Regions from separate parts of the Mesorhizobium sp. M0898 genome, predicted to be linked through region 1. Evidence: predicted binding sites of a transcription regulator. Region 1 holds the regulator's gene; the other holds the start of a gene.
The links. Region 1 encodes PhoB, which activates phosphate uptake and scavenging genes when phosphate is short. Its sites were predicted from a motif close to TGTCATNNANCTGTCAT; they were not measured.

Region 1 (9,782 bases):
GCGACAGGTCCAGGTCGATGCGGCTTTCGATCCGGTTAAGCGCGTCGTCTGCCGTCGCCTCGAATTTAATGCGGGCCGCCTCCTGGGTGGCAAAATAGGCAAAACCCGCCATCGTCAGGCTGATCAGCGCGACGGCGATAAAAGCGACGGTCGGAAAAAGCTTCTTCAATTGCTGATACGTCCCGTGGACGGTTCGGCATCTTTATGGGCAAGTCCTGACGCCAACACAATGGCGAGGCCAAAGCATGGTGACGGCTGGCACATTTTGGCGGCGTGTGATTAGCCGGCTAATTCTCGTTCATGCGGCGATCTTCAGCGCGCCCGGCCCCGGAATGGCGCCGGGTGGGCACTTGCCGAGGATGATCATGCCGAGCACCTCGTCCTGGGTGACGTCGGTTGTGCGCGCCGTTCCGACAACCCGACCGTTCTTCATGACGCAGACACGGTCGGCAAGCTCGAACACGTCGTGAATATCATGGCTGATCAGGAAGATGCCGATGCCGTCGGCCTTGAGCTGCCTGACCAGTTCGCCGACCTGCGCCGTCTCTTGCGGCCCGAGTGCAGCCGTCGGCTCGTCCATGATCAGGATGCGAGCATTGAACAGGATGGCGCGGGCGATCGCCACCGACTGCCGCTGGCCGCCCGAAAGCTTTACCACCGGCTCCTTGAAGCGTTGGAAACGCGGATTGAGCCTGCCCATCACTTTGCGCGCCTCGGCCTCCATGGCGACGTCGTCGAGCGTTCCCCAGCCGGTCATCAGCTCGCGGCCGAGAAACAGGTTGGCGGCCGCATCGACATTGTCGGCCAGCGCCAGCGTCTGGTAGATCGTCTCGATGCCGTACTTCTTGGCGTCGCGGGGATTGGAGATCGAAGCCTCCTCGCCGTTGACCAAAATCTGGCCCGCATCGCGCTTGTAGGCGCCGGACAGGATTTTTATCAACGTCGATTTGCCGGCACCGTTGTGACCGAGCAAAGCCATCACCTCGCCCGGGAAAAGGTCGACAGAGGCATCGTCGACGGCGCGAATGCCGCCGAAAGCGATGGAGATGTTGCGCATGTCGATCAGCGGCGTGCCCGTGGGAGCGGTTTTGTCTGCCATGATCGTTCCTCCTCCCTACACACGTTTGCGATAGACGGTATCGAGCCACACCGCGAGCACCAGCACGGCGCCGACAACGATGCTCTGCAGCGGTGAATCGATGCCGAGCAGCACCATGCCGGACTGCAGCGACTGCATCAAAAGCGCGCCGAGCATGGCGCCGAGCACTGTGCCGGAGCCGCCGGCGAGCGACGTGCCGCCGATCACCGCCGCCGCGATGACCAGCAGCTCGTCCAACGTGCCCAGCGCATTGGTCGACGAGTTCTGCCTGGCTGACGAGATCGCCGCGGCGATCGTCGCCAGCACGCCCATGATCATGAACACCTTCATGGTCACCCAGCGCGTGTTGATACCGGCAAGGTTGGCTGCTTCCGGATTGCCGCCGATGGCGAAGACATAGCGGCCGAAACGGGTACGCTTGGCGATGAAGGTCATGATCAGCCCTACGGCTACAGCCATCAGCACGGGTATGGCGATGCCATGGGCGATGAACAGCCCGCCTTCGGGAACCGTTATATTGTTGGCCGCCGCATATCTGTTCACGATGCCGACCGGCCAAGGATAGGAATTGGCAAGCCATATGGCGCCCATGATGGCAGCGCAGGTGAGGACACCGAGGAACGTCTCGGCCCAGATCGGGCGCAACGGAAAGCGGAACCGCTTGCGCTGCACCCGCCCGTTGAGCAGCATGAACACAACCGCTAGGCACGCGACAATTCCGACGATCCAGCTCCATCGCGCGCCGATCGAACCCGCCGGCCCGCCCCCCATCAGCTGGAAAGTGGCATCAAGCGGCGCAATCGTCTGACCGCTGGCGACCCACCATGCGGCACCCCGCCAGACCAGAAGGCCGCCCAGCGTCACGATGAAGGCCGGCACCTCGAGATAAGCGATGATGTATCCCTGGAACGCTCCGATCAGAAGGCCAAGCGCCAGGCCGATGGCCAGTGCCAGGATCCAGATCCAGGGATTGCCTAATTGCAGACCGATCATTCGCACCAGGAAATGCACCTGCGCAAAGCCCATGACCACGCCGATCAGACCTTCGGCGGAACCGACCGACAGGTCGATATTGCGCATGACGATAACCAGCACCATTCCGGCGGCCATTATGGCCACGGCGGAAGTCTGCACCGACAGGTTCCAGAGATTGCGTGGCGTCAGGAAGGTCCGGCTGTCGAAGTCGAACGGATTGACGCCGAGCCGTACGCTGGAAATGACATGCAGGCCGACCCAGATGACCAGCAGCGCGCCGACCATGCCGAGCATGCGCGTGTCGAGTTCGGTTGCCTTGAGAAATCGGGCAACGATGCCGAGCTCGGATTCCCGTGCCCGGTCTGCCGTGCTGTCGACCGGCGTGTTGGACGTCGTGTCGGTCATGATGTTTCTCCCGCCGGGTTGCCGTCTGCCGCGGATGCCGGAAGCAGCCTAGAAGTTATCCGCCGGAAGCGGAAAAACAACTCTTGTTGAAAAACGCCGCGGCGAGCGGCCGCGGCGTTCGGACTTCTCGGAAACGTCGGCTCAGTTGCAGACTGCAACAGTGCCAGCCGTCACGCCGGCGCAGACCTCTTCTTTCTTGATCCAGCCGGCGTCGATGACGACGTTGAGGTTGTCCTTGGTGATGGCGACCGGGGTCAGGAACAGCGACTTGACGGTATTGCCGCCGGGCGTGGTGAAATCCTTCACGCCGGCAATGTCGGTCATCTGCTTGCCGTCGGCCAGCTGCGAGGCGATCTCGGCGGCATTCTTGCCGAGCTCGCGCGCATCCTTCCACACCGACACGGTCTGTGTGCCGAGCGCGATGCGGTTCAGCGCGGCGTGGTCGCCGTCCTGGCCCGAAACCGGAACCGATCCGGCCAGCCCTTGCGCTGTCAGCGCGGCGACGACGCCGCCGGCAGTGCCGTCATTGGCCGCGACCACGGCATCGACCTTGTTGTCGTTGGCGGTCAGGAACTGTTCCATGTTCTTCTGAGCGTTGGCCGGCAGCCAGCCGTCGGTATAGGCCTCGCCGACATTCTTGATCTTGCCGCTGTCTATTGCCGCCTTCAGCACCTCCATCGAACCGGCAAACAGGAAATCGGCATTCGGATCGGAACCCGAACCCTTGATGAAGACATAGTTGCCTTCCGGCTTCACCTTGAAGACTTCCCGGGCCTGCATGCGGCCGACTTCCTTGTTGTCGAAGGTCAGGTAAAAGACGTCCTTGTTCTCGATCAGCCGGTCGTAGCCGACAACCGGAATACCTTCGTCCAGCGCCTTTTGCACGGCCGGCCCGATGGCCGAGGCGTCCTGCGCCAGGATGATCAGTGCGTTGGCGCCCTGCGAGATCAGGCTCTCGACGTCGGTGAGCTGCTTGCCGGGGTTGGACTGTGCGTCGGCGGAAATATACTTGTCGCCTGCGGCCTCGATGGCCGCCTTCATTGCGGCCTCGTCGGTCTTCCAGCGCTCTTCCTGGAAGTTCGACCAGGAAACGCCGATGACCTTGTCTTTAGCCTGCGCCACCGACGCCAGCGCCAGCGTCATGGCGACACCCGCCAGAATGGCGGTCGTGAATTTCTTCATCATATCCTCCCTGCGCCGCGTACGGCGTGACCAATTGGCTCAAAGACCAGCTTAGAAGCTCTAATTTTTTCGAGCCTCGAAAAAATACTGGCCCGATCTCCGGCTGCTGTCAACATCGATTCTGATGGATTTTGATGACTCTGCGAGTTTTTTCGAGCGTCGGAATAAACGATGACAGCGCCACCTGCATCTGACACTATTTGCCTCATCCGACACTATTTGTCGGACATTACCGACGGCTTCCGGTTCATGAGCGGCCGCGGCAACCGGGAGGAAAGCAAAACAATGTCGGTCGGAATCCGCCATGACGATTTGCGCCGGCGCAACCGGGCGATGGTGATCTCGGCGGTGCGCCGGGCCGGCCAGCCATCGCGTACTGAGATCGCAGCTACCACCGGCCTCAGTCATTCGACCATATCGGCGATTTCTTCCGACCTGATACGGGAAGGCATCCTCGCCGAGAGCAAGCCAAGTGAGCCCGTTTCGTTGAAACGCGGTCGTCCGCAAGTCGGCCTCGCCCTCAACCCGGAAGCGGCGGCGGTGCTGACTGTGGTGTTGTCGCTGAATTTCCTTTCGGCCGCCATTATCGACTACACGGGACAGGTGGTCGCCGAGGAACAGCGCCGGCTGGACACGCTGACTATGCCGCGCGACGAGCTGATCCGTGAATGCATGGCCATCGTCCGGCGCCGGCTGCAGGATCCAGATCTTGACGTCCGCAGTGTCGCCCGCATCGCCCTGGCGATTCAGGGCATTACCGACTCCCCTGCACGCGCCATGCTGTGGTCGCCGATCACGCCGCAGACCGACATCGCCTTTGCCGACATGCTGGAGGACGAATTCGGCATCCCGGCAACGGTGGAGAACGACTGCAACATGATGGCGGTGGCTTTGCGCTGGCGCAATCCGGATCGCTATCGCGATGACTTCATCGCCATCCTGCTTTCGCATGGCATCGGCATGGGGCTGGTGCTGAAGGGCGAACTGTTCACCGGGACGCATTCCTCGGGCGGCGAATTTGGCCACATGATCCATCGTCCGGGCGGCGCGCTCTGCCGTTGCGGGCGGCGCGGCTGCATCGAGGCGTATGCCGGCAACTACGCCATCTGGCGCAACGCCAGGCAGATGAGCGAAGACAGCGAACCGGTCGCCGACGTCAGCGACGCCGACATGCGCGCACTGGCGGCCCGGGCGCGCGAGAAAGATGGGCCGGAACGCGAGGCCTACCGCAAGGCCGGCGAAGCGCTGGGTTTCGGTCTCGGCTCGCTGTTCGCGCTGATCGATCCGGCACCGGTCGCGATGGTCGGCGCCAGTGCCGCCGCCTTCGATCTGATCGAGCCGGCCTTGCGGAAGGCAATCGCCCAGACCGCCGGCGGCCAGCATTCAGGCTCGATCTCCTTCGATACAGAGCCGAACGAATTGCCTCTGATCCGCGAAGGCTGCGCGATGCGGGCGTTAAGCTTCGTCGACCAGGAGATTTTCGCGCCGGGCGCGCAAATGAGGCCCAGCGTCAGAAAGAACGTAGCCTGACCAGGCGGGTCAATCTTCCCTGATCGCATAGCCGGCGCCGCGGATGGTGCGGATGACATCCGGCATCCGGCCGTTGTTGACGGCTTTGCGCAGCCGCCCGACATGCACGTCGACGGTGCGTTCGTCGATGTAGATTGTCTCCCCCCAGACATTATCGAGTAACTGGCTGCGCGAGAAGACACGGCCCGGATGCCGCATCATGAACTCGAGCAGCCGGAATTCGGTCGGTCCGAGCCTGATTTCGCTCTTCTTGCGATAGACCCTGTGCGATTCGCGATCGAGCACGATGTCGCCGACCTTCAGCACGCTGGACAGCACTTCCGGCTTGGCGCGCCGCAGCAGCGCCTTGACCCTGGCCATGAATTCCGGTGTCGAAAACGGCTTGACCAGATAGTCGTCGGCGCCGGTCGAAAGACCGCGCACCCGGTCGCTCTCCTCGCCGCGCGCGGTCAGCATGATGATCGGCAGCCGCTCGGTTTCGGGGCGCACCCGCAACCGACGACAGAGCTCGATGCCGGAAACCGCTGGTATCATCCAGTCGAGCACCAAAAGGTCGGGCACATTCTCCTGCAAACGGATCTCGGCTTCGTCGCCGCGTGTCACCACCTCGACCTGGTAGCCTTCGGATTCGAGATTGTAGCGGAGCAGCACACCCAACGGCTCCTCGTCCTCCACCACCATTATGCGTGGTGCGATCATCGGCTGGGCACCCCCATCATGTCACCGGTGCGGACATTGTCGTTTCGTCCTGCTTCGGACGATTGACCGGCAATTGCTCGCCGGTCAGCACATAATACGCATTTTCGGCGATGTTGGTGACATGGTCGCCGATCCGCTCCAGATTCTTGGCGCAGAACAGCAGGTGCGTGCAAGCGGTGATGTTGCGCGGATCTTCCATCATGTAGGTCAACAGCTCGCGGAACACGGACGTGTATTTAACGTCGATGCGCTCGTCGGCGGCACGAAGCTTGGCCAACGCGGCCGCATCGCCTGCAGCATATTCCTCGATGACACCCTGCACCTGGATGAGAACCAACTGCGCCATCGCGTCGATGGAATGCGACAGGTCCCGCGGCGTGGCGCTGAGGCCGACCGCACTCACGCGCTTGGCGATATTCTTGGCAAGGTCGCCGATGCGTTCGAGGTCGCCCGCCATGCGGATCGCTCCGACCACATGGCGAAGATCGTGGGCCATCGGCTGGCGTTTGGCGATCAGGGTGATGGCGCGGTCGTCCAGTTCGCGTTGACGCGCATCCATGATGGCGTCGTCGGAAACGACGCGTTGCGCCAGCACGTTGTCGGAATTCAACAGCGCCTTGGTCGCCCCGCCGACCATCGAACCGGCGAGGTCGGCCATGTTGCGGATCAGCTTGCTGATCTGCTCGAGATCCTCGTCGAAAGAAGCGACTGTGTGTTCGCCCATGGTCCTGTCCTCATATGCATGATCGGAACGGCTCAGCCGAAGCGGCCAGTGATGTAGTCCTGCGTGCGCTTCTCGCGGGGCGACGTGAAGATCTTCTCGGTCCGGTCGAACTCGACCAGTTCACCCAGATACATGAAGGCCGTCTGGCGCGACACGCGCGCCGCCTGCTGCATGTTGTGGGTGACGATGACGATCGTGTAGTCGGCTTGCAATTCGTCGATCAGTTCCTCGATCTTGGCAGTCGACAGCGGGTCGAGGGCCGAAGCCGGTTCGTCGAGCAGAATGACTTCCGGCTTCACGGCCACGGTGCGGGCGATACAGAGCCGCTGCTGCTGGCCGCCGGATAGGCTCAAGCCGCTGGCGTTGAGCTTGTCCTTGACCTCGCTCCACAGCGCGGCGCGCTTCAACGCCTGTTCGACGCGGCCGTCCATCTCGGACTTGCCGAGGTTCTCGTAGAGCCTGACGCCGAAGGCGATGTTCTCGTAGATCGACATCGGGAACGGCGTCGGCTTCTGGAACACCATGCCGATCTTGGTCCTGAGGAGGTTGAGATCCTGCGACCGGTCGAGAATGTTCTTGCCGTCGAGCAGCACCTGGCCCTCGGCCGTCTGTTTTGGGTAGAGCTCATAGATGCGGTTGAATACACGCAGCAGCGTCGATTTCCCGCAGCCCGAAGGGCCGATGAAGGCCGTGACACTGCGCTCAGGCAGCGACAGGCTGATGTCCTTCAGCGCCTTGCTCTGGCCGTAGTAGAAGTTGAGATTCTTGACCTCGATCTTCGTCTTCTCGGCGACCGTTTCGGCCATCGTCATGTCTGGGGACAACATCTGTGTCATCTGTCCTCTCTGCGTCCGGTAAGGCTGCGGGCGAGGATGCTCAAGCCCAGAACCGTCAGGGTGATTATGAGTGCGCCGGTCCACGCCAGTTGCTGCCATTCCTCGTAAGGGCTGAGAGCGAACTGGAAGATGGTCACCGGCAGGCTGGCCATCGGCGCGTTGATATTGCTGCTCCAGAACTGGTTATTGAGCGCGGTGAAGAGCAGCGGCGCCGTCTCGCCGGAAATGCGTGCTATCGCCAGCAATATGCCGGTGACGATGCCGGACAATGCGGCGCGGTAGGCGACGGAACGGATCACCACCCAGCGCGGCGCGCCGATCGCGGCACCGGCTTCACGCAACGCGTTCGGCACCAGGTTGAGCATGTCTTCAGTGGTGCGCACGACCACCGGAATGACCAGGATGGCAAGCGCAACGGCGCCGGCAATGGCCGAGAAATGTCCCATTGGCCGCACCATCAGCTCATAGACAAACAAGCCGATGATGATCGACGGCGCCGACAACAGGATGTCGTTGATGAAGCGGACGACGGTGGTGATGCGCGAAAAGCGTCCATACTCGGCCATGTAGGTTCCCGCCAGCACGCCGATCGGCGTGCCGACGACAACGGCGATGATCGTCATCAGCAGGCTGCCCGTGATGGCATTGAGCAAGCCGCCGGCCTCGCCCGGTGGTGGCGTCATCTCGGTGAAGACCGCGAGCGAAAGCCCAGCTGTGCCCTTATAGACCAGTGCGCCGAGAATGAGCGCCAGCCAGGCAAGCCCGATGCCCGCGGCGACGACGCAAAGCGCCATCATCACCGAATTCCTGGCTTTGCGGCGGCTGTGGAGCGATGAGGATGTCGACATCGGTCAGGCTCCCGTACGGGCGTCGATCCGCATCAGCATATAGCGGGCGGCGGCAAGGATCAGGAAGGTGATGACGAAGAGGATCAGGCCGAGCGAAACCAGCGAGGAGGTGTAGAGGTCGCCGTCGGCCTCGGTGAATTCATTGGCGATGGTCGCCGAGATTGTCGTGCCCGGCGCGAACAGGGAGGCACTGATGCGATGTGCGTTGCCGATGACGAAGGTCACCGCCATGGTCTCGCCGAGCGCCCGGCCGAGGCCAAGCATGACGCCGCCCATGATGCCGATGCGGGTATAGGGAATGACCACGCGCCGGGTCACTTCCCAGGTCGTGCAACCGATGCCATAGGCCGATTCCTTCAGCACCGCCGGCACCGTATCGAAGACGTCCTTGGTGATCGAGGTGATGAAGGGCAGCACCATGATGGCGAGGATCAGCGCCGAGGTCAGAAGGCCGATGCCGTAAGGAGGGCCAGCGAAAAGGCTGGATAGTCCCGGCACGCCGTGGAAGATGTTGATGATGAAGGGCTGTATCGTCGTCTGCAGGAACGGCGCGAACACGAACAGGCCCCAGATGCCGTAGATGATCGAAGGAATGCCGGCCAACAGCTCGACCGCTATGCCGATCGGGCGCCTGAGCGGGCGCGGGCAGAGCTCGGTGAGAAAGATTGCAATGCCGATGCCGATCGGAACCGCGATCAGGATGGCAATGGCCGCCGTCACCAGGGTGCCGTAGATCGGCGCCAGTGCGCCAAATTTTTCCGTAACGGGATTCCAGCTCTCAGTCGTCAGGAAAGAAAAACCGAACGACGACAGCGCCTGCCATGAGCCGGCAAACAGCGAGATGGCGACACCGCCGAGGATGACCAGCACAAGGATTGCGGAAGCGCGGGTGAGTCCGCGAAATATGGCATCTGTGAGCGCGAAGCGCCGCACAGTAGCTTCCCTGGCCCGGGCTGCTGCAGATGATGGCATGGCATCGGAAGCGATGGTCATTGGGTCCTCGCGATTAAAGGCAACAGGGAGGGCGCCATCGACGCCCTCCCTGGAGGAGATTACATAGCCGAGTAGAGCGGCTTGCCGTCGTCGCCGACGACTTCCTTGGCCCACATGGCCTTGACGCTCTCAACCACCTTGTCGGGCATCGGAACGTAGTCCAGCTCGCCGGCCATCTCGTCGCCCTTGTCGTATGCCCAGGCGAAGAATTTGAGCGCTTCGCCGGTGGTCGCGGCATCATCCGGCTTCTTGTAGAGCAGGATCCACGTTGCCGCCGTCATCGGCCAGGACTCGGCGCCCGGCTCGTTGGCGAGGATGACGCCATAGCCCGGCTGCGAGCTCCAGTCGGCATTGGCCGCTGCCGCCGAGAACCCCGCCGCGGTGGGCTCGACCTTCTTGCCGTCCTTGTTGATCATATCGGTGTGGGTGAGCTTGTTCTGCTTGGCGTAGGCATATTCGACATAACCGATCGCGCCGCCGGTCTGGGAGAC
Region 2 (9,782 bases), on a different contig from region 1:
CCAATTCCAACCTGATCAGCGACATCATCTCCTGCCCCGGCCTCGACTATTGCGCGCTGGCAACGGCGCGTTCCATTCCCGTGGCGCAGGAAATCTCGCGGCGCTTTGCTTCGCTGGAGCGCCAGCGCGACATCGGCGAATTGAAGCTGAAGATTTCCGGCTGCATCAATGCCTGCGGCCATCACCATGTCGGCCATATCGGCATCCTCGGGGTCGAGAAGAAAGGCGCCGAGCTCTACCAGGTGACGCTCGGCGGCTCGGCCGACGAGAACACCTCGGTCGGCGAGATCATCGGCCGCGGCTTCAGTTCGGAAGAGATCACCGATGCCATCGAGCAGATCGTCGAGACCTATCTCGGGCTTCGGCTGGACAGAAACGAAAGATTCATCGACGCCTACCGCCGAGTCGGTCCCGCGCCGTTCAAGGAGGCGCTCTATGCTGGCGAAGCCAAGGCCGCTTGACCGTATCGTCGACGTCGAGGCCGGCATCGCCGCCCAAGCGGCGGGTCTCGACGCGCTCTACGGCCATCTGAAGCCGCTGGAGATCATCGAGCGGTCGACCCGGGAGTTCTTTCACGGCGAAATCGCCGCCGTCTCGTCCTTCGGCGCGGATTCGGCGGTGCTGCTGCACATGATCGCCGAGATCGACCGGACGCTGCCGGTGATCTTTCTCGACACCGGCAAGCATTTCGAGGAGACGCTCGGCTATCGTGACGCGCTGGCCGCCGATTTCGGGCTGAGCGATATCCGGGTGATCAGGCCCGACGATGCGGCGCTGGCAAGGATCGACCCGACCGGCAATCTGAACGAGACCGACACCGACGCCTGCTGCGACGTCCGCAAGGTCGAGCCGCTGGCGCGCGGCGTCGAGCCGTTCCGCGCCTGGTTCACCGGCCGCAAGCGCTTCCAGGCGGCGACCCGGGCAGCACTCCCGGTGTTCGAGGCGGTCGGCTCGCGCATCCGCATCAATCCGCTGGCGCACTGGACGACATCGGACCAGGCCGGCTACATGCGCGCACATGCGCTGCGTGAAAACCCGCTGGTCGCCTATGGCTATCTGTCGATCGGCTGTTTCCCATGCACGCAGCCGGTGCAACCGGGCGACGATGCGCGCAGCGGCCGCTGGGCCGGGCACGCCAAGACCGAATGCGGCATCCACTTGTCGGGGCTGGAAAGGTCGCTGACCGACGCCTCGCTTTAGGGTATATTGATATTCAGCCGGCCTGCAAACGGCGGCTTCCTGCGCTTCCGGCGCTCACGTACCCAAAGTACGCTCAGCTCCGGTTCTCGGAGGCCACACAGTTTGGTCGCTTCGCGCCCGCCTTCGGTTCCGGCTCGGCCTGACCTGAATCTCACGGTGCACTTTAGAATCTTTGGACTTGGGAATTTTCTTGATGAGCGATTTGATAGCCGAAAACGCCATGCGGCTGTGGACACCGGATGGGTTCCGCGAGGACGAGTGGGTTCATGCCGAAAGCGCCGAGGCGCTGGTCGGCAATGGCCGTTTCATCCTGCCGTTGCAGGCGTTTCTCGGCCTCGATCCGGAGGTGCGGCGGTCGGCGAAGGAGCGCATCGGTGTGCTGCTGCAGCCCGGCGATCAGCTCGAGAAGATCGCAGGCCTGCTCGATCAGCTGTCGCTGGTGGCGCTGGCGTTTCCGGCGTTCAATGACGGCCGCTCGTTCTCCAAGGGCGAATTGCTGCGCAGCCGTTATCATTTTGCAGGCGCTATGCGCGCCACCGGGCAGGTGCTGATCGATCAGTTGCCGCATATGCTGCGCGTCGGCTTCGATGAATTCGAGGTATCGCACCCGGTGCTGCTGAAGCGGCTCGAGCAAGGCCGCACCGGCGGACTGCCGCTGTTCTATCAGCCGGCGGTGAAGCCGGAGGCCAAAGGCCCGAAATATTCCTGGCGGCGGGTGCGCGCCGGCTGATCCGCTCCAGAGGGCCAGAAGCCCTATCTGGTCGGACCACATTCCCGATTCAGCCTTTTATTTTGCGCCTCTCCGCCTTAGGATAGGCCCATTATTTCGCGATCCGAATAAATGTGGCCACAAGGGAGGAACCGGGTATGGCTGGCAAGAAGATATTGATGCTCGTTGGCGAGTTCAGCGAGGAGTACGAGATTTTCGTCTTTGAACAGGCCATGCATGCGGTGGGCCACACCGTCCATGTCGTTTGCCCCGACAAGAAGGCCGGCGATATCCTGAAGACCTCGCTGCACGACTTCGAGGGCCACCAGACCTATACGGAAAAGCTCGGCCACGACTACATCCTCAACAAGACGTTTTCCGAGGTCAATCCGGCCGACTACGATGCCGTCTACGCGGCGGGCGGGCGCGGGCCGGAATATATCCGCATCGACAAGCGCGTGCAGGCGCTGGTGCGGCATTTCCATGAGACGGGAAAACCGATCTTCACCATCTGCCACGGCGTGCAGATCCTGATCGCGGTCGATGGCGTGGTGCGCGGCAGGGAAGTCGCGGCGCTGCAATATTGCGAGCCGGAAGTCACGCTGGCCGGCGGCATCTATATCGATGTTGCGCCGACCGGCGCCCATGTCGACGGCAATCTGGTGTCGGCCAAGGGCTGGCCGGGCCTTGCCGCCTTCATGCGCGAATGCCTGAAAGTGCTGGGCACCGAGATCCGCCAGGGCGAGACCCTGATGCGCGACCAGCGCCGGGCGGCTTAAGCTCGGAATGTGGAGCCCGCCGCACCCCTAACGCATGTCGCGCAAAAGTGTCAGCGGTTTTGCGATAACGGCATGCATAAACGACAACCTAAAGCGCGTCGCATGAGGCCGGTCGAGCGCAACGCGCTTTAGGTGCGGCGGTATGCTTTACACGGCCATCCGCGCTTCGCGGAACGATACCAGCTTGCTGCGACTCTCGTCCCACAGCGCCAGCTTGACGCAGCGCAGGCTGTCGAGGAGTGTGACGCGGCCGATCTCACGCAGCTCCGGATAGTCCCTCAACACTTCCGGAAGCCGGTAGCATGGCACCTTGGCCGAGAGGTGATGCACGTGGTGGACGCCGATATTGCCGGTGATCCAGTTCAGCACCGGCGGCAGGTCGTAATAGGACGAACCGTGCAGGGCAGCGTGCTGGAATTCCCACTCGGAGTCCTTTGTCCACTCCGTCTCCTCGAACTGATGCTGGACATAAAACAGCCAGATGCCGGCCGATCCGGCGAGGATGACGATCGGCAAATGCACGACCAGGAACGCGCCTGGGCCAACGAACCAGATGAGCAGCGCGGCGATGACCGCGATGGCGAGATTGGTCGACATCGACGACACCCAGGGGGTGAAACCGCCCCGCATCATGCCCAAGGGCAGTCTCTGCTCGAAAATGAAGATCCATATCGGGCCAAGGCCAAACATCACCAGCGGATGGCGATAGAGGCGATAGGCGAGCCGGCCCCGCCATGACAGTTGCCGATATTCAGCGACGGTCAGTGTCTTGATGTCGCCGGTGCCGCGCTCGTCGAGATTGCCGGCGCTGGCGTGATGGGTTGCGTGGGCGCGGCGCCAGCAATCGTAGGGCGTCAGCGTCAGCACGCCAAGCACACGGCCGATCCAGTCGTCGGCATAGCGATTGGCAAAAAAGGAACCGTGGCCGCAATCGTGCTGGATCATGAAGATCCGCACCAGAAAGCCGGCTGCCGGAAGGATGAGGACCAGACCCCACCAATGGCCATGGGCATAGGCGGCTGAGGACAGTGCCCACAGCGTGGCGAAGGGGATGAGGGTGACGGCGAGTTCGACGGCGCTGCGACGCCTGTCGGGCTTTTTATAGCGCGACAGGATTTTCAACCAGGCGCGCTTGCTGTTTGCCACAGCTTCGGGGGAAATCATGTTCATCATGAAACATAGGCGGAGCGGCGCGCTGCCGCAAGGCGGAGATCACGCAAAGTTACTGCGGGTAAATGTCGCGCGATGGCGAGGAATTGCGGCCGCAATCGCAGGTCGCGTTGCTGGCGACGGTGTCTACCGACGGCGCCCGCCTGCGACCACCTTGGCTTCGACGCCGTCCAGGCGGTCGAGCAATTCCTTCAGACGGTCGGGAATATCGGACTCCGTGCGGAAGGCCGGTAAGGTGCGCAGAAAGCGCTTGGTCGCCTCGGTGCCGAGCTGGCGCCGGATATCGGCGGCGAGCCCGTCGCGTTTTTCGCCATTCCTGCGGGGCATCATCCAAAATCCTGTGTCGGCTTCGAAACTCTTCCAAGGGAGGAATGGTTCCCGCATTGTAGTGTCCCAGCAAGCAAAGCCGTCGGGTACGGTAAAATTTGAATTAAAATCGAAAGGTCTGCGCCGTCCGCCATCAAGCAGCGACAGCGGCTGCAGTATCGCTTGCCCCTTGATTTTTGGCCGCTAAACCTCGATATCGGGCGCAAATCCACACCATTCGAAAATGACGGGAAACGGCGATGAGCGACCAGGCAAAAGACGAACGCGCGCCCGATGAAGCCGAGAAGACCGAGGCTGCCGCGGAGCCAAGGGAAGGTGGCGTCGACGGCGACTATGAAGCGCTTGTGCGGCTTCTGAAGGAAAACGAAGAGCTGAAGGATCGCGCGCTGCGCGTCGCGGCCGACATGGAGAACTTGCGTCGCCGCACCGCCCGCGACGTCCACGACGCGCGCGCCTATGCAGTCGCCAACTTTGCCCGCGACATGCTTTCGGTGTCAGACAATCTGCGCCGTGCGCTGGATGCCATCCCGGAGGAGGCCAAGGCTTCGGGCGATGCCGGCTTCAAGGCGCTGATCGACGGCGTCGAGATCACCGAGCGCGCCATGCTGTCGGCGCTGGAACGCCACGGCGTGAAGAAGCTCGAGCCCGAGGGCGAGAAATTCGATCCGAATTTCCACCAGGCGATGTTCGAGGTGCCCAATCCCGACGTACCGGCCAACACGGTCGTGCAGGTCGTGCAGCCCGGCTATTCGATCGGCGAGCGTGTGCTGCGGCCGGCCATGGTCGGCGTCGCCAAGGGCGGCCCCAAGCATGTCGCAAGCGAAGCGCCAGTCGAGCCGGGGCCGGTCAACGAGCAGGCTGAGAAAGATGCGTGAACTGGGAATAGTGCACCGTTCGGCAGCAACCGCCACCAAAGCGTGAGGGATGATCGACCGCCCCCCAACCTGTCCGAGTTTATCTGGAGTCAATCCAGATTCGCAGGAGCCACTCGCTATTCCCCACTCGCTATTTCATTATTCACCCCATGAACCCGATCGAGCTTCTCGACTATGCCGGCGTCGCCGTCTTCGCGGCGACCGGTGCGCTGGCCGCCTCGCGCAAACAGCTCGACATTATCGGTTACCTGTTTCTGGCTAGCGTTGCCGGCATCGGGGGCGGAACGTTTCGCGACGTCATCCTCAACGTGCCCGTGTTCTGGGTGGGAAACCGCGACTATGTGCTAATCTGTGCAGCGGTGGCGGTCGTCGTCTTCTTCAGCGCACATCGTTTGGAGTCCCGCTACAAATTGCTGCTCTGGCTCGACGCCATAGGTCTTGCCGCATTTTCGGTGATGGGCGCGGCCAAGGGGCTGACGATCACCGGGTCACCTGCAGTTTCGATCGTCACCGGCATGCTCACCGCAACCCTTGGCGGCATTCTGCGCGATCTATTGACAGGCGAGCCTTCGGTGCTCCTGCGACCGGAGATCTACGTTACCGCAGCGCTTGCCGGCGCCGGCCTCTACACACTTGGCGATTTCGCCGGACTGCCGCCGCTTGCGTCGGGCCTAGCAGGTTTCATGGCGGCTTTCTGCGTACGCGGCGGCGCGCTGAAATTCGGCTGGGCCTTTCCGTCCTACAAAAGCAAGCCTGGCCGGCGTCCGGAAGATATTCCCTGATTTAAGGTGTCACGCCGCAAACCGCTGCGCTTCTCCGCCATAATAATTGACGTAGCGGGCACCGATCTCCTTGACCGGCATCACCACGAACACGTCGACCGTCGAGAATTCACGGTCGATGACGCAACCGTCGCCAATGCGCGCGCCGACGCGCAGATAGCCCTTGACCAGCGGCGGCATCGCCGCGATCGCCGCCTTGGTATTGACGGCCTCGATCGGCATCAGATCCATTGAACAATAGCGCCCGGCGACGGCACGCACGTCCCATGATGAATTCGTCCGGCAGTGGTGGGCAAGATAGGTCAGCGCCTCCGCATGTGCCGCCGGCACGGTGCCGTGGAACGACGCGCAGCCAGTCATCACACCGATGCCGTAATGGTTGATGTAGGCCCAGATGCCTTGCCACAGCGCCTCGATGGTGCGCTTCGAGCGGTATTCCGGCAGAACGCAGGAGCGGCCGAGCTCGAGGAAGCGCTGGCCGGGATGCCGCGCGATCAGCTTGGTCAGTTCGAATTCGCCTTCGGAATAGAAGCCGCCGGCGGCCGCGGCAATCTCCTGCCGCAGCAGGCGGTAGGTGCCGACGATGCGGCGATGCTCGGGGCCGGAAAGCGAAGTATCGAAGACCAGCAGATGATCGCAGAGGGGATCGAAGCGATCGGCATCGCGGCGGTCCTGCATCTGGAACAGGTCCTTCCTGGCACCAAGCTCGTCGTAGAACACCCGGTAGCGCACTTCCTGCGCGGCAGCGATCTCGGCCTCGTTGCGGGCGAGCCGCACTTCGAGATTGCCGATGCGGCCGAGCGATGCGCCTTTTATGACGGCATCGGCGTTCCGGCCGACGAGCAAAGGCCCGCTGGCGTTCGGCCGAGCATCACATTCCGGCATGACTGTATGCACGAGTGATTCTCCTTCGAGCCATCCCTCTTGGCACGGGGATACGGTGTAGGTGCAACAGGATTGTGACAGTACCGTGATACGGCTCTGCGGGCAATACTTCGTCGGCTGGGCAATCTATCAACCGTCGATGTTGTGCCTCAGGCGGCCGCTTGCCCTTCGACCGCATGAACCAGGGCATCGGGGTCGAGCGGCTTGGTGACGAAGCCGCTGGCACCGTGAGCGAGCACGGCGTGGCGGGTCTTTTCCTGGCTGTCGGCCGACAGCACCATGATCGGCACCGGCGGCACCGCGGTCTCCTCCTCATGGCGGCGGATGGCGGCGATGGCGTCCAGGCCGTCCATGACAGGCATATGCAAGTCCATCAGCACCACGTCGTAACGGTGCTTGTGGCCGGTGCTGATGACCGCCTCGACGGCGGCCTTGCCGTTGCCGACCACTTTCACGCGATGCCCGGCCTTCAGCAGCGTGGCGCGGGCCAGCATGGCGTTGATGTCGTTGTCCTCGGCTATCAGCACCGACAGGCCGTGCTGGCGGGCGCCAATGGCGTGCCCCGCCTGCGCGCCGCGCCTTTGCAGTTGCGGCTCGGCGATGACCGGCGCGTGGCTGGTCAAAAGCACGCGCAGCAATGTCTCACCGCGCACCGGCCTCGCAAGGAAGGTGGCGTAACCATTGGCACGGAACTCGCCAAGCATGCCACGGTCGGTCGGTGCGATCAGCGTCACTGCCTCGCAATCGGCAAATCCGCTCTGGCGCAGGCGCCTGAGCAGCCTGCCGTCGCTTTGCTCCATGGCAGCATCGATCAGCAGCACGTCGCAGCTCTCGGCGAAAGGGGTGGCCTGGGCGGCGGCGGTGGCCAGATCGACCGTGCCGCCATTGGCGCGAATGGTGCGGGCGAGGGCTTCGGCCTCGACCAGGTTCTTCGACACGATCACCGCATGCCGGCCCGACAGCGCGTCCTGGCGGATCTGCGGCGCCTCGACGGCGGAAATAGCGGGAATCTCGAAGACGAATTCGGACCCCTGGCCAAGCCGGCTTGACACAGAGATAGTGCCGCCCATGGCGGTCACCAGGCGCTTGGAAATGGCGAGACCGAGGCCGGCACCGCCATGCGCACGGGTCGAGGTGCCGTCAGCCTGTTCGAAATCCTCGAATATGCGCTCCATGTCCTCCTCGCGCAGACCGGGGCCGGTGTCGGTGATGGTGAAGCGGATGCGGTCGGTGGTTTCGGTGCGGACGCGGGCGATGCTTGCCAGGACGCCGCCGCTGTCGGTGAACTTGACGGCGTTGCCGATGAGATTGAGCAGCACCTGCCTGACCCTGCCGGGGTCGGCGGTGATCAGCTGCGGCACGTCGGGTTCGACATGACAGCCGAGGCCGATATCCTTGGCAAAAGCCCGCGCCGCCAAAAGCTCGATGACATTGTCGGCGATCTCGCGCACCGACATCGGTTGCGGTTCGGGATCGAAGCGGCCGGCCTCGATCTTGGAGTAGTCGAGCAGGTCCTCGATCAGCGCCAGCAGCGCGCTGGCCGAGGTCGAAATGGCGCCGACATAGGTCCGCTGCTCGGGCGAAAGGCTGGTGTCGGCGAGAAGCCGGGCCATGCCCATGATGCCGTTCATCGGCGTGCGGATCTCGTGGCTGACGGTGGCGAGGAAGCGCGATTTGGCCTGGCTCGCATATTCGGCCCGCTCGCGGGCGGTGATCAGCGAGGATTCGGCGCGCTTGCGAGCGGTGATGTCGCGGGCGATGGCGCGATGCGAAACGGCGCCGCTGTCCTTGTCGCGCACCGACAGCTCGATCCAAGAGAACCAGCGTGGGCCGTCCGGCGTGCGAATGGCGACGTCGGTGGAACTCAGGCATTCATGGTCGGAAAACGCGGCGTCGGGGACGATGCCGACATCGATGCCTAGTTCGGCCAGGGTCTTGCCGGCAAGGTCGCGCTGGTCGGTTTCGACAAGGTCGGCGAAAACCTTGTTGGCGTAGACAATGTGGCCGTCGCGGTCACGATGGACGACGAGATCGCCGAGTGCATCGATCAGCCCGCGAAAGCGCTCCTCGCTCTCCTGCATCTCCCACATGCGGTCGGCCAGCGTCTCTATTTCGGCGCGGCTGCGGGCGGTCGTGGCATCGAGCAGGGCCACCGCGCGGCGCTCGGTGCGCCTGTTGCGCAGATGCATGGCGAGCCCGGCGATGGCTGTCGCCAAAAGGCCGATAGTGATGAAGATCGGCGCCCCGGTCAGATGCGAAAAGCCTGCCAGCACGACAATGGCGACGAGCGTCAGGAAGGGCAGGCCTTCGCGGTTGGAGGCCGGCAGTTCCGGCGCCAGCGGTGGCGCGGCGACAAGCTGCCGTCCTGGCGCCGCGGGGGCCGTCCCGTCGGCCCGTTCGGCTGGTTCCGCCTCTCTGATGCCGGGTTCCGCAATCATACGGAAATCCTGCCAGACAGAGCTTATCGAAGGTTGTGGTTGATCGCTCGAATTTTACCGGTCGCGCTCTTTTTTTCCCTTGGGGGCTCACATATCCACCACCACGCGGCCGCGGATCTTACCCTCGACGATGTCATGCGCGGCGCCGATGATGCCGTCGAAGCCGATGCTCGTCGAAAGGCTGGCAAGCTTTGCGTGGTCGAGATCGGCGCCGATACGGCGCCAGGCCTCGAGGCGGACCGCCTTCGGCGCCATCACCGAATCGATGCCGAGCAGCGAGACGCCGCGCAGGATGAAGGGCGCGACGCTTGCCGGCAGGTCCATGCCGCCGGCGAGGCCGCAAGCGGCAACGGCGCCGCCATAGGAGGTCATCGATAGAACGTTGGCCAGCGTGTGGCTGCCGACCGCATCGACGCCGCCGGCCCAGCGTTCCTTGGCGAGTGGTTTTGCGGGCTGGGCAAGCTCGTCGCGTGAAATCACTTCCGCGGCGCCGAGGTCGATCAGATAGGGGCTTTCGGCAGCACGGCCGGTCGAGGCGATGACGTGATAGCCGAGGCTGGACAGGATCGAGACCGCGACCGAGCCGACGCCACCGGCAGCGCCGGTCACCGCCACCG

Region 2: a site for PhoB is predicted at 6,791-6,807, ahead of olsB (l-ornithine N(alpha)-acyltransferase). Genes of this name have one in related genera too.

Annotation. Positions count from the first base shown of each region.
Region 1 covers NZ_JAMYOE010000027.1:26,412-36,193, reverse strand. Annotated here, with positions in the region: gene NKH90_RS23730 (CHASE domain-containing protein) at 1-169, opposite strand, end outside; gene NKH90_RS23725 (ATP-binding cassette domain-containing protein) at 299-1,099, opposite strand; gene NKH90_RS23720 (sugar ABC transporter permease) at 1,115-2,479, opposite strand; gene xylF (D-xylose ABC transporter substrate-binding protein) at 2,621-3,661, opposite strand; gene NKH90_RS23710 (ROK family protein) at 3,947-5,191, shown strand; gene phoB (phosphate regulon transcriptional regulator PhoB) at 5,201-5,890, opposite strand; gene phoU (phosphate signaling complex protein PhoU) at 5,907-6,614, opposite strand; gene pstB (phosphate ABC transporter ATP-binding protein PstB) at 6,647-7,450, opposite strand; gene pstA (phosphate ABC transporter permease PstA) at 7,447-8,298, opposite strand; gene pstC (phosphate ABC transporter permease subunit PstC) at 8,302-9,291, opposite strand; gene pstS (phosphate ABC transporter substrate-binding protein PstS) at 9,351-9,782, opposite strand, start outside.
Region 2 covers NZ_JAMYOE010000003.1:370,283-380,064, reverse strand. Annotated here, with positions in the region: gene NKH90_RS07110 (nitrite/sulfite reductase) at 1-461, shown strand, start outside; gene NKH90_RS07105 (phosphoadenylyl-sulfate reductase) at 436-1,200, shown strand; gene NKH90_RS07100 (DUF934 domain-containing protein) at 1,394-1,930, shown strand; gene NKH90_RS07095 (DJ-1/PfpI family protein) at 2,068-2,688, shown strand; gene NKH90_RS07090 (fatty acid desaturase) at 2,836-3,858, opposite strand; gene NKH90_RS07085 (hypothetical protein) at 3,985-4,188, opposite strand; gene grpE (nucleotide exchange factor GrpE) at 4,425-5,060, shown strand; gene NKH90_RS07075 (trimeric intracellular cation channel family protein) at 5,210-5,842, shown strand; gene olsB (l-ornithine N(alpha)-acyltransferase) at 5,852-6,727, opposite strand; gene NKH90_RS07065 (PAS domain-containing hybrid sensor histidine kinase/response regulator) at 6,877-9,165, opposite strand; gene acuI (acrylyl-CoA reductase (NADPH)) at 9,253-9,782, opposite strand, start outside.